One region of the Rhizobium sp. CB3060 genome, then DNA from elsewhere that is predicted to be linked to it. Evidence: predicted binding sites of a transcription regulator. Region 1 holds the regulator's gene; the other holds the start of a gene.
The links. Region 1 encodes LexA, which represses DNA repair genes until DNA is damaged. Its sites were predicted from a motif close to TGTTCNNNNTGTGTTCNG; they were not measured.
Positions count from the first base shown of each region.

Region 2: a site for LexA is predicted at 1,531-1,548, ahead of N2601_RS09340 (ATP-dependent helicase). Genes of this name have one in related genera too.

Region 1 is NZ_CP104158.1:1,284,248-1,289,512, forward strand. It holds gene N2601_RS06365 (ComEC/Rec2 family competence protein) at 1-1,378, shown strand, start outside; gene lexA (transcriptional repressor LexA) at 1,359-2,081, opposite strand; gene N2601_RS06375 (DUF2721 domain-containing protein) at 2,475-2,966, opposite strand; gene N2601_RS06380 (mechanosensitive ion channel family protein) at 3,072-5,105, opposite strand.
Region 2 is NZ_CP104158.1:1,917,963-1,923,227, forward strand. It holds gene N2601_RS09335 (flagellin N-terminal helical domain-containing protein) at 132-1,145, opposite strand; gene N2601_RS09340 (ATP-dependent helicase) at 1,601-4,063, shown strand; gene N2601_RS09345 (amino acid ABC transporter substrate-binding protein) at 4,130-4,999, opposite strand.

The sequences.
Region 1 (5,265 bases):
GATTGCGGCCTTCGGCGCGCTAGTTACAGTGACGGCTTATTATCTCATTTCCGGCTTCGGGGTATCCGCGGAGCGTGCCTTCATCATGATGGCTATCATGCTGATCGCCGTGCTCTTCGACCGACCATCCATTAGCCTGCGCAACGTGGCGCTATCGGCGATAGTCATTCTCATACTGTCGCCTTCGCAGGCGCTCGGACCAAGTTTTCAGATGTCTTACGCCGCGACCCTGGCGTTGGTGTCCGGCTATTCGCTCTGGGCGAGGAGGCCGCATCGGGAGAGCGTTCTCTCCCGGTTCCGGGTCATGCGTCCGCTGCTCTTCGTTTCCCGTTTCTTCGGAAGCATATTGTCGACCTCTTTTATAGGCGGCGCATCGACGGCAATCTTCTCGATAGAACATTTTCACCGGTTGGCGACATATGGCCTCGTTGCCAATCTGGCGGCTATGCCGGTCGTCTCCTTTGTCGTCATGCCGTTTGGCATGGCGGCGACGCTACTGATGCCATTTGGCGTTGATGCCCCTTTCTGGCAGATAACCGGCTGGGGACTTGATGTCGTCATCGTCATTGCCAAAACGGTTGCCGCCTGGGGCGGTAATATTCCCTTCGGCCGGCTGCCGGTCTGGCTGTTCCCGACGGTCATAGCCGGCTTCTTGCTGATGACCTTGCTGAGAACATGGCTGCGACATGCAGGTGCGCTCTTGATCACCGGTTCGGTCGCAGTCGTGGCGCTCGGCCCCGGTGTCCTGAAGCCTGATCTCATGATCTCCGAGGACGGCACGCTGGTCGCCTTGTTGCGCAACGGTGCGTTGACGACAAACCGCGAAAAACCGCCGGATTTCATCTTCGAGCAATGGCAAAGAGCATTGGCGATCACCGAGCAGCAACCGCCAACGATGCTTCCGCCGGATAGTCAGCTCCCCAAAATCAGCAAATCAGACAAGCATCGTCGCCTGAATTCCGAAGAACAGAGCGCCGTTCGAAAGGCGATGGATGCGGCATTAGACGCGGCCGGGCCGGGCGGTTTCGCCTGCCAAAAAGGTGCATGGTGCGTGGCAATGCTGGATAATGGCGACATGCTTGTCACCATTGAAGATGCCGCCTATCTCGCTCCGGCCTGCGACACGGCCAATATCGTCATCACCTCCGTACGGCTGCGTCTTGATCGCTGCCGCTCTGGCGCCACGCTCTTCACAGGTGCAACATTGCGCCGCACAGGGTCCATCGAAATGAGCCTTAGCACCGATAAACCGATAATGACGGCAGCGTTTGAAAACCTTTCGCGGCCATGGAGCCTGCATCGCTCCTACGACTGGCGAACAGACACTTTTGGCGCGCCGCTCAAGCCGGCGTCACCGGTCAGTGATAGCGGCGAATGAGACCGACGAGCTTGCCTTGTACCTTCACTCGATCCGGCCCAAAGATGCGGGTTTCGTAAGCAGGGTTTGCCGCTTCAAGCGCGATCGAGGCTCCCTTGCGGCGGAAGCGCTTCAATGTCGCCTCTTCATCATCGACGAGAGCGACGACGATGTCGCCGGGATTGGCGGTCGTGGCGTTGCGGATGATGACGGTATCGCCGTCAAAGATGCCGGCATCGATCATGGAGTCGCCCTTGACCTCCAGCGCATAATGCTCGCCGGAGCCGAGCATGTCGGCGGGAACGGTGATGTCGTGAGTATTGTTCTGGATGGCCGAGATCGGAACGCCGGCGGCAATGCGGCCCATGACGGGTACCGAAACCGAACTGTTGTTGTCCTCACTCACCGGCTTGGTGGGTGCGGGCGGCGGCACAAGTTGCGGCTTGCCAAGGCTACCCTCGATGACGCTTGGCGAAAAGCCGCGGCGAGGCTGCAGGCTCGGGCTATAGGCCTCCGGTAGCTTGATGACCTCCAGCGCCCGGGCCCGGTTCGGCAGGCGACGGATGAAGCCGCGTTCTTCCAAAGCCGTGATGAGACGGTGAATACCGGATTTGGACGCAAGGTCCAGCGCATCTTTCATCTCGTCGAAAGATGGCGGAACACCGGACTCCTTCATTCGTTCGTGAATGAAGAGAAGCAGTTCCTGCTGCTTGCGCGTCAACATCGTTTTGAACCTCGGGACTGAGAAGGTGTCGTGAAACAAATCCAGAACGGACACTATATGTTCCATATGTGTTCCGCAAGCCCTTAAATTTCGGTGAACATTTTGTAGGTGCATCAAATAAATGGGAACATAACAGGTCCCGGGCAGATGACTTTTTTCCCGGCACCTTCAAACTAAATAGCAGAAATATATGCGGAATCGGGCGAAGCAAAATTTCGGACGATCCCAAAACGGATTATCTCCAAGGCGGCGAAAAGCCATGTTCTTCGTTCTATAAGCTCTTTGGAGGACGACACTCTCCGAACCATGGAGAGCAAGCTATGGATCTGACTGGGAATCCGGATTTCTGAGGGGCCGGGATTGGTGCCATCCGTAGTAATATTCGATGGGATATCAATAGGTTGAACTTTTCCTCGAACTCCCGTGCCGGTGCTCGAGCAAGGTACGGTCGTTGGCGATCTGCCTTAGCATGCTGCGCCCGGCCAGAATCATCTCGACGAGAAAGGCCACAAAGGCGCCCATGAGTGCGAAGACGGCAAGGCCAAAGAGCCAGAGCAGCAATTGCTCGCGAAATTGCTGTCGAATTGCACCGCCCATGAGGCCGAGCGTCGCAAGGCATGTGAACACGCCCGATGCCGTGCCGAGCAGAACTGCGATCTCCAGCGCCAATGTTCGCCGTCGCAGATAATAGAGCTGCAGCAACCGCGTTTCATCCGGGTCCTCAGAGGTCACCCGTTCGAAAAGGCTGTTGACCCGGTCGGAGACGCGGGCGAGCCTGGCCGAGAAGACATTGAGGCACCCGGCGGTGCCCGCCAGCAGAAAGACCGGTGTCAGCGCTATTTGAATAACGTGCGCGGCAATAGACGTCAGATGGTCATTCAGCACATTGGATCTCCTTTCTGTCCAACGTCATCCGGTATCGGCTCCAGGGTTGTCGCCTTGCCAAAGAGGGCGCGGAGATGAGGCTGGTGACTGATCTCGCGCGAACGTTCAGGTCGGCGGCGCTGCCGATTGCGTCATTTGCTCAGCGATCTTCTTTCTCTGCAGTGTCATGGCTGCGATCGCGGCATCGGATTTTTCCTCGCCACCCACCTGCACTGTCGGCTGAGCGAAGTCGATGCCGTTTTCCATGAAGGCGTCGCGGATCATGGTATAGGCCTGGCGCCGTATGTAGGTTTGCCGACCGGGGAGGGCGGTAAAAGCAAAGCTCAGTTCGATACCGAAGTCGCCAATTTGCTCCACCCCCTTCATTTTCAGGGTCTCAAGAATCTGCGGTCCGATTTCCGGATCTTCTTTCAACTGCTCTCCGATTTGCTTGACGATCCTTTTCGCCTTGGCGACGTCGGTATTGAACGGAACCCGTAGCAGGAATTTATCGATCGCCCAGTCGCGGCTCATGTTCTGAACGGCGCCGAGTTCGCCGAAGGGAACTGTGAACACCGGACCATGATGATGTCGAAGCCTGACGGAACGCAGGCTGAACGATTCCACGGTTCCCTTGTAGCTGCCGCTTTGAACGTATTCGCCGACGCGGAAGGCATCGTCCATCAGGTAGAAAATGCCGCTGACGATATCCTTGACGAGCGTTTGCGAGCCGAAGCCGATCGCCACGCCGAATATGCCGGCCCCCGCAATCAACGGCCCGATCTGCACGCCCATTTCGGACAGCACGGTGAGGACGGCGGCTGCGATAACGATGGCTGCCAGTGCGTTGCGGAAGATCGGCAACAGGGTGCGAAGGCGGCCCGCGCGCGCGGCTTCCGCCGATGGCGAGGAGGCACTGCTATCGGCGGCGCTCAATTTCTCGTCAATGAATGCCCTCGACAATTGCCAGCAGAGATCGGCCAAAATCAGAACGACGACGCTCTTCAGCGCACCGCGAACAGCGGCGTCGATCGCCGGATTTTCTCGTGCGAGGATGTTGGGATCATAGTGCCAGACGACGGTAATCCAGGCGACCGCGGCTACGATGACGAGCGCCCGCGCACCGCGGATGGCCAGCACCATGCGCGCACTGTTCTTGTTGTCACCAGGCCAGCGTCCCTTTGCGAATGCTTCGGCCGTCCGTCCGACGGCAGTCAATAGCCCCGGAAGAACAACGACATAGATGCCAAGCCAGAAAAGGCCGACGAAGTTGGCCACCCAAAGAAGCCAGAGGCAGGCAACGTAGAGTGAATAAAGGATGTTCATAAGCGTCAGCTGTCGGGCAGCGGTTTCCTTGCCCGGTCGCCGCCATACGGCTTCGAGCGTAATCAGCAATAGGAGAATGGAGAACCCGTGGGAGACGACGGTGCCGACATCTCCGTCGATGGAGAGCGGTCTGGTCAGCGACGTCGTGGCGCCGGCTATCGCCAAAACGGCAATGAAGAGACAAGCCCTACGATAGCCGAAGGCCGACAGAGAGCCCGCGTCCATCGATAGTCTGCAGACGGCAAATGCGAGGCGAGCGGCAATGAATGCCGTCAGATAAAACAGGATCACCACATGCAGTAGCGGCGGCCAGTCAATGGCTAGGAAAATGGCGGAGCTGACGAGGGTGAAAGTAATCCACGGTCCTAATTCTCCGATCGTATGTGCGACAAGAGGATTTGGAAACTGGGCTTTCAGGACGGTTTTCTTGAAAAACCATTCCGCAGCGAGACCGACGCAGACCAATGCGGCGAACATGACGACGGCAGGCGCAAAGCCGTTGTTCCTTGCCTGCTCACGCACCCTGCTCGCTGCAGCGGCGAGCTGCCCCGGTACATTGGGAATCGCCGACCGTAGCGCCTTATATCGGGCGCGAGCGCGGGCCTCTCCGGTTTCGACCAGCGTCGCCGTCGCCGAAGGTGCCGGCTGTTGCTCGGCTGCTTGCCGCTTTTCCAGCCATTGGCGCAGCTCCGGATCATTCATCAGACGCAGCAATTCCGATAGCTTTGCAGGCGGTGCTGTGGGGGCCGTTTCGGGGGTCTGCGCGTGGCACAGTTGCGGCGCAATAGCCGTGAAAACAAGGATAAGTGCAACGGCGACCAAGCCGCTGGGCATAAGGGAAATCAAGCGAGCGACAGAATCCGTGAACCTTCGGACGTGGCCCACCAGGGCCAGACAAAGAGAAGCCGTCAAATGTAAGACCGGGCGTATGGGCGCCCCCTCGACGAGCATCAAGCGCATGTCTCCCCCAAGCACCCGACAATCAGATTGAGTA
Region 2 (5,265 bases), 630 kb from region 1:
ATATAATTTTCGTCCACCCGCGGCCGGGCTGCCCGGCCACTATTCTGGAGCGTTTTCTTCCAAACTAACCAGTTCAAGGAGATTGGATCCGCTCCGCCGATCTATTCCCCTTGAAATCCAGGCTTCCGCCGTCAGAGGTTTTGGAAGAGTTGTCTCACCGTATCGTAGCTGGCATTGGCAATCGACAATGATTGCAATCCCAGTTGCTGCTGCGTCTGCAGCGCCAATACCCTGCTTGATTGCCTCTCCATGTCGGCATCGACCAGCTTGCCGACGCCACTCGTCAGCGAATCGCTGAGATTGCTGGCAAATTGGTTTTGCAGACTGACGCGCGTTTCCAACGAGCCGAAGGCCGATCCTATCGTGTTCAGTTGGTGCAGCATGGCGGTGACGGTGTTGACCATGTCGGTCACGGCGCCCTGTGTCGTATTGGCGTCGAGCGAGATTTCCACCTGCCCGCTGGTATCGCCATTTTTACTGCCGATCAGCACATAGTTCTCGGCTGCCCCCGCTTCCGTTGCAAAAGCCGTGGAGGTGAGCACGCCATAGCCGCCCGTGCCGCTTGACTGATCGTCGATCAGATATCGTGCATCCGTCGATACGATGGGGCCGCTGGTCGAGCCGACACCCTCATAGTTCAGCATGCCGATCGAAACCGTGCCATCGGTGTGGCGGATGAGGGAGCCCGGGATCTCGTGTGGCTCGGTCGGATCGTCACCGTTCTGCAGCACGACCCAGTTGACGCCGTTGAAGCTCGTCGACTCGCCGACGCTGCGAAGCTGGTCCTTAAGTTCGGAGATTTCGTCGTTGAGCTTGGTCTTATCGACACTGCCCTCATAGCCAGTCACCAGCTTCGATCGGATCTGAGTGACGATATCGATTGCGCTGGTGATGCCCGTGGAGGCGGTGCTGACCGTGGCAGCAGCAAGCCCCAGCGCATCCTGCACGGCCGAGACGGCGCCAATATCGGTGCGCGTCAATGTCGAGATCGTCCAGTAAGTGGCGTTGTCCTTAGCGGTCTGCACACGCAGACCGGATGACATCTGACGCTGTGCGACATTCAGATCCGCCTGTGTGTTTCGAAGGACTTCAAGGGCTGTTTTGACAGGGGAACTTACCCTTATGAAGGTCGAAAAAATACTCACGACACAGGACTCCGGACGCAACGATACACAACAGATACATGAAGACATTGGAACCATGCCGCGGGCGCTCATGCGCGCGGGCCAACCGAAGTCGGCGAAGGTGGAGTCCGGCAAAAAAACAGCGCCTGAAACTCGAGCGGTTACAGGCGCTATGATTAGCAATCATGCTTAAGAAAGCGATAATGGAAACTGGCAATTTACCATAAATCGCCCTCGATCAGAAAATCGTTATCGCGTTCAGGTTGCGATCATTCCGCCGCCCGGAGCCTGGCCGCCTTCGCACGCAATGCCGCTTCCTACATCTCTTCATGCAGCCGCCGCTCCGTTGAACAACAAGCCGCAGGAACTGCGAGACAGTCCCTTGAAAGGCTAACAACCCAAGAAATGTGCACTTTTTGTTCTATTTCCCGGCCGTTTCTTTTGCCTTTCAGGGCAGAATCATTACATTGAGCCGCATGACCATCGGACATGACGACATTCCCTTCTTTGACGAGGAGCCGGAGCACGCGGCGCCGCGTCGGCCTGCCCCTGCCCCCAGCGCCGGTGGCGGTATTGCGGCCCGCGCCATGGCGGCGCGCGACAGCGGCCGCCGCCCTGACTATCTCGCTGGCCTCAATCCGGAACAGGCGGAAGCGGTCGAGACGCTGGATGGGCCCGTGCTGGTGCTCGCCGGCGCCGGCACCGGCAAGACGCGGGTGCTGACGACCCGCATCGCCCATATCCTTTCCACCAACCGTGCCTTCCCCTCTCAGATCCTCGCCGTTACCTTCACCAACAAGGCCGCGCGCGAGATGAAGGAGCGTATCGCCCTCCTCGTCGGCGGCGCGGTCGAAGGCATGCCCTGGCTCGGCACTTTCCATTCGATAGGCGTCAAGCTGCTGCGCCGTCATTCCGAGCTGGTCGGCCTCTCCTCGAGCTTCACCATTCTCGACACTGACGATGTCGTGCGCCTGATCAAGCAATTGATCCAGGCGGAGGGGCTGGACGACAAGCGTTGGCCCGCCAAGCAATTTGCCGGGATGATCGACACCTGGAAGAACAAGGGCCTTGGCCCGGCCGATATTCCGGAAGGCGATGCGCGCGCCTTTGCCAATGGCAAGGGACGCGACCTCTATACCGCGTATCAGGCCCGCTTGAAGACGCTGAACGCCTGCGACTTCGGCGACCTTTTGCTGCATCCGATCAATATGTTCCGTCAGAATCCTGATATATTGAAGGATTATCACCAGCGGTTCCGCTACATCCTCGTCGACGAATATCAGGACACCAACACCGCTCAATATATGTGGCTGCGTTTACTGGCGCAGCGGCAAAAGGGCGAGCTGCAGAATGTCTGCTGCGTCGGTGACGACGACCAGTCGATCTACGGCTGGCGCGGCGCTGAGGTGGACAACATCCTGCGTTTCGAAAAGGATTTTCCCGGCGCCAAGGTCATCAAACTGGAGCGCAATTACCGCTCTACCGAGCATATTCTCGGCGCGGCCGCACATCTCATCGCCCATAATGAGGGCCGACTTGGCAAGACACTATTCACTGACCGCTCCGATCCCGACGACATCAAGGTGCAGGTGCACGCCTCCTGGGATTCCGAGGAGGAAGCCCGCGCGATCGGCGAGGAGATCGAGCAGCTTCAGCGCAACAAGCACAATCTCAACGACATGGCGATCCTCGTGCGCGCCTCATTCCAGATGCGTGAATTCGAAGACCGCTTCGTTACGCTCGGCCTGAACTACCGCGTCGTTGGCGGCCCTCGCTTCTACGAACGCCTCGAAATCCGCGATGCCATGGCCTATTTCCGCCTCGTCTGCCAGCCGGCCGACGACCTCGCCTTCGAACGCATCATCAATACGCCGAAGCGCGGCCTCGGCGACACCACCGTGCGCGCGCTGCACGATTACGCCCGTGTCCGCGACATTCCGATGCTGGCGGCAGCGGCCGATATCATCGAAACGGACGAAATGAAGCCGAAGGCGCGCAAGGCGCTGTTCGACGTCGTGCAATCCTTCCGCCGCTGGCAGGGACTGCTTGAAAACACCCCGCATACCGAGCTTGCCGAGCAGATTCTCGAAGAGTCCGGCTATACCGACATGTGGAAGAATGACAAATCGGCGGAAGCACCCGGACGGCTGGAAAACCTGAAGGAACTCATCCGCTCGATGGAAAGCTTCGAATCCATGCGCGGCTTCCTCGAACACGTAGCCCTCGTCATGGACGCCGAGCAGAACGAGGATCTGGACGCAGTCTCGATCATGACGCTGCACTCCGCCAAGGGCTTGGAATTCGACACCGTCTTCCTGCCTGGCTGGGAGGAAGGCCTGTTTCCACACCAGCGCTCGCTCGACGAAAGCGGCCGCGCCGGCCTGGAGGAAGAACGCCGCCTCGCCTATGTCGGCCTCACCCGCGCCAAGCGCCGCTGCCACATTTGGTTCGTCTCCAACCGCCGCATCCACGGCCTCTGGCAATCGACCATCCCTTCCCGCTTTCTCGACGAACTGCCGGAAACCCATGTCGAAGTGGCCGAGATGGAGCAATCTTACGGCGGTTACGGCCGCGGCGGCTATGGCCAGTCGCGCTTCGACAAGGCCGACCCTTTCGCCAACTCCTATTCCACTCCCGGCTGGAAACGCGCCCAGGCCAACAAGACCGACGCCACCCGCGACAATTGGGGCTCCCGCTCCGGCCACGCCGTCGAACGCATCGGCTACGGCGAAAGCGGCCCCAAAACCCGCACCATCGACGGCGAACTCGTCGCCAAATCCACCTCCACCGAACCCTCTAAATTTGCGATCGGCGACCGCGTCTTCCACATAAAGTTTGGGAACGGCAATGTTTCCGAGATCGAAGGGAACAAGCTGACGATCGATTTCGATCGGGCTGGGCAGAAAAGGGTGCTGGATGGGTTTGTGGAGAGGGTTTGACGGTTGCGGTGGGCATCTGCCGCATCGATCATCTGCTTTGCCAACGCAATGCCCTTTGCCCCGGAGCTAGGGCACATGCTCCATCATGATTTGCGTGTGCAGCATCGGCGCTTCGCTTCCGAAGTAAGTCTTCAGTAGCGGCAGAAAATCGTCCGATAGATAAAAATCCGTGAGCGCGCGGTCGACCACTAGGCGGAAGTCGGCATCGTCGCGCCTCAGGGCGATTGCATATGGTTCATGCGTGAACAGGCGATCGCCGACTTCAAGCAAGGACGGATCGTGCGCGCGCTGGGCCAAGCTCATGAGTAGCACCCGATCGGCAAAATAGGCGTCGATCTTATGTTCCTCCAGCGCCTTAAGTCCGTCTTCGTGCGTGTCGAAATCGGCGATCCGGGTTTTCGACGTCTCGATGCTGCGCGCCTCGCGCAATATTGCGTCCGTCGTGGTGTTTGCGCGCACGCCGATGACGCTGGTGGATGGAGCACGCTGGCTAACGGAACGAACGGCGGGCGTGTCGAGAAAAAGCGCGTGCAGATAGTCGGGCGAATCCTTGCGCAGCAGGGCGCTCGCTCCGGTCAGGAAGATCGGCTGTGAGAAATCGACAAGTTTCCGCCTCTCCAGATTGACGGTGATAGCCCCACAAAGCAGGTCGATCTGACCGTTCTTGACAGCGTCGAAACCATTGGCCAGCGTCATTTCTACATATTCGCGCTTCAACTGCGGAACCGCATGCTCGATTTCGTCCGCGACCTTCCCGCAGAGGTCGATGGCATATCCCGTCGGTTTTTCATTCGGCTTGCTGGATGAAAACGGTGCCTCGTCGGCGATGTAGCCGATGCGCAGGGTTGTATGCTGGTGAAGCGTGTCGAGCGTCCCGGCGCTCGCTCCGCAGATCGAAAAGAAAACGGCAAGGCCCGTCAGCAGCAACCGTCTCATGCGCTTGGCCAGACCTGTATGCGGGGCAACGGCACCAGCATTATCCTCGTCTCCGAAAAACGGATGATCGCAAGGGCTGAAAAGCAGATTATGGCTTCGCGTTCATTTGTCAATCGCGGACACCTCGGCGACGCTGGTTGGCAAGACACCTCAGTTTCCTGAGATTCACCAGGTATCTTCAATGTCCGGCACGTCACCGCGACCCGTCAGCAATCTCAACAGCGTGCGTTGCCACATGCCGCCCCAATTGTCCGGTGCACTTCAAG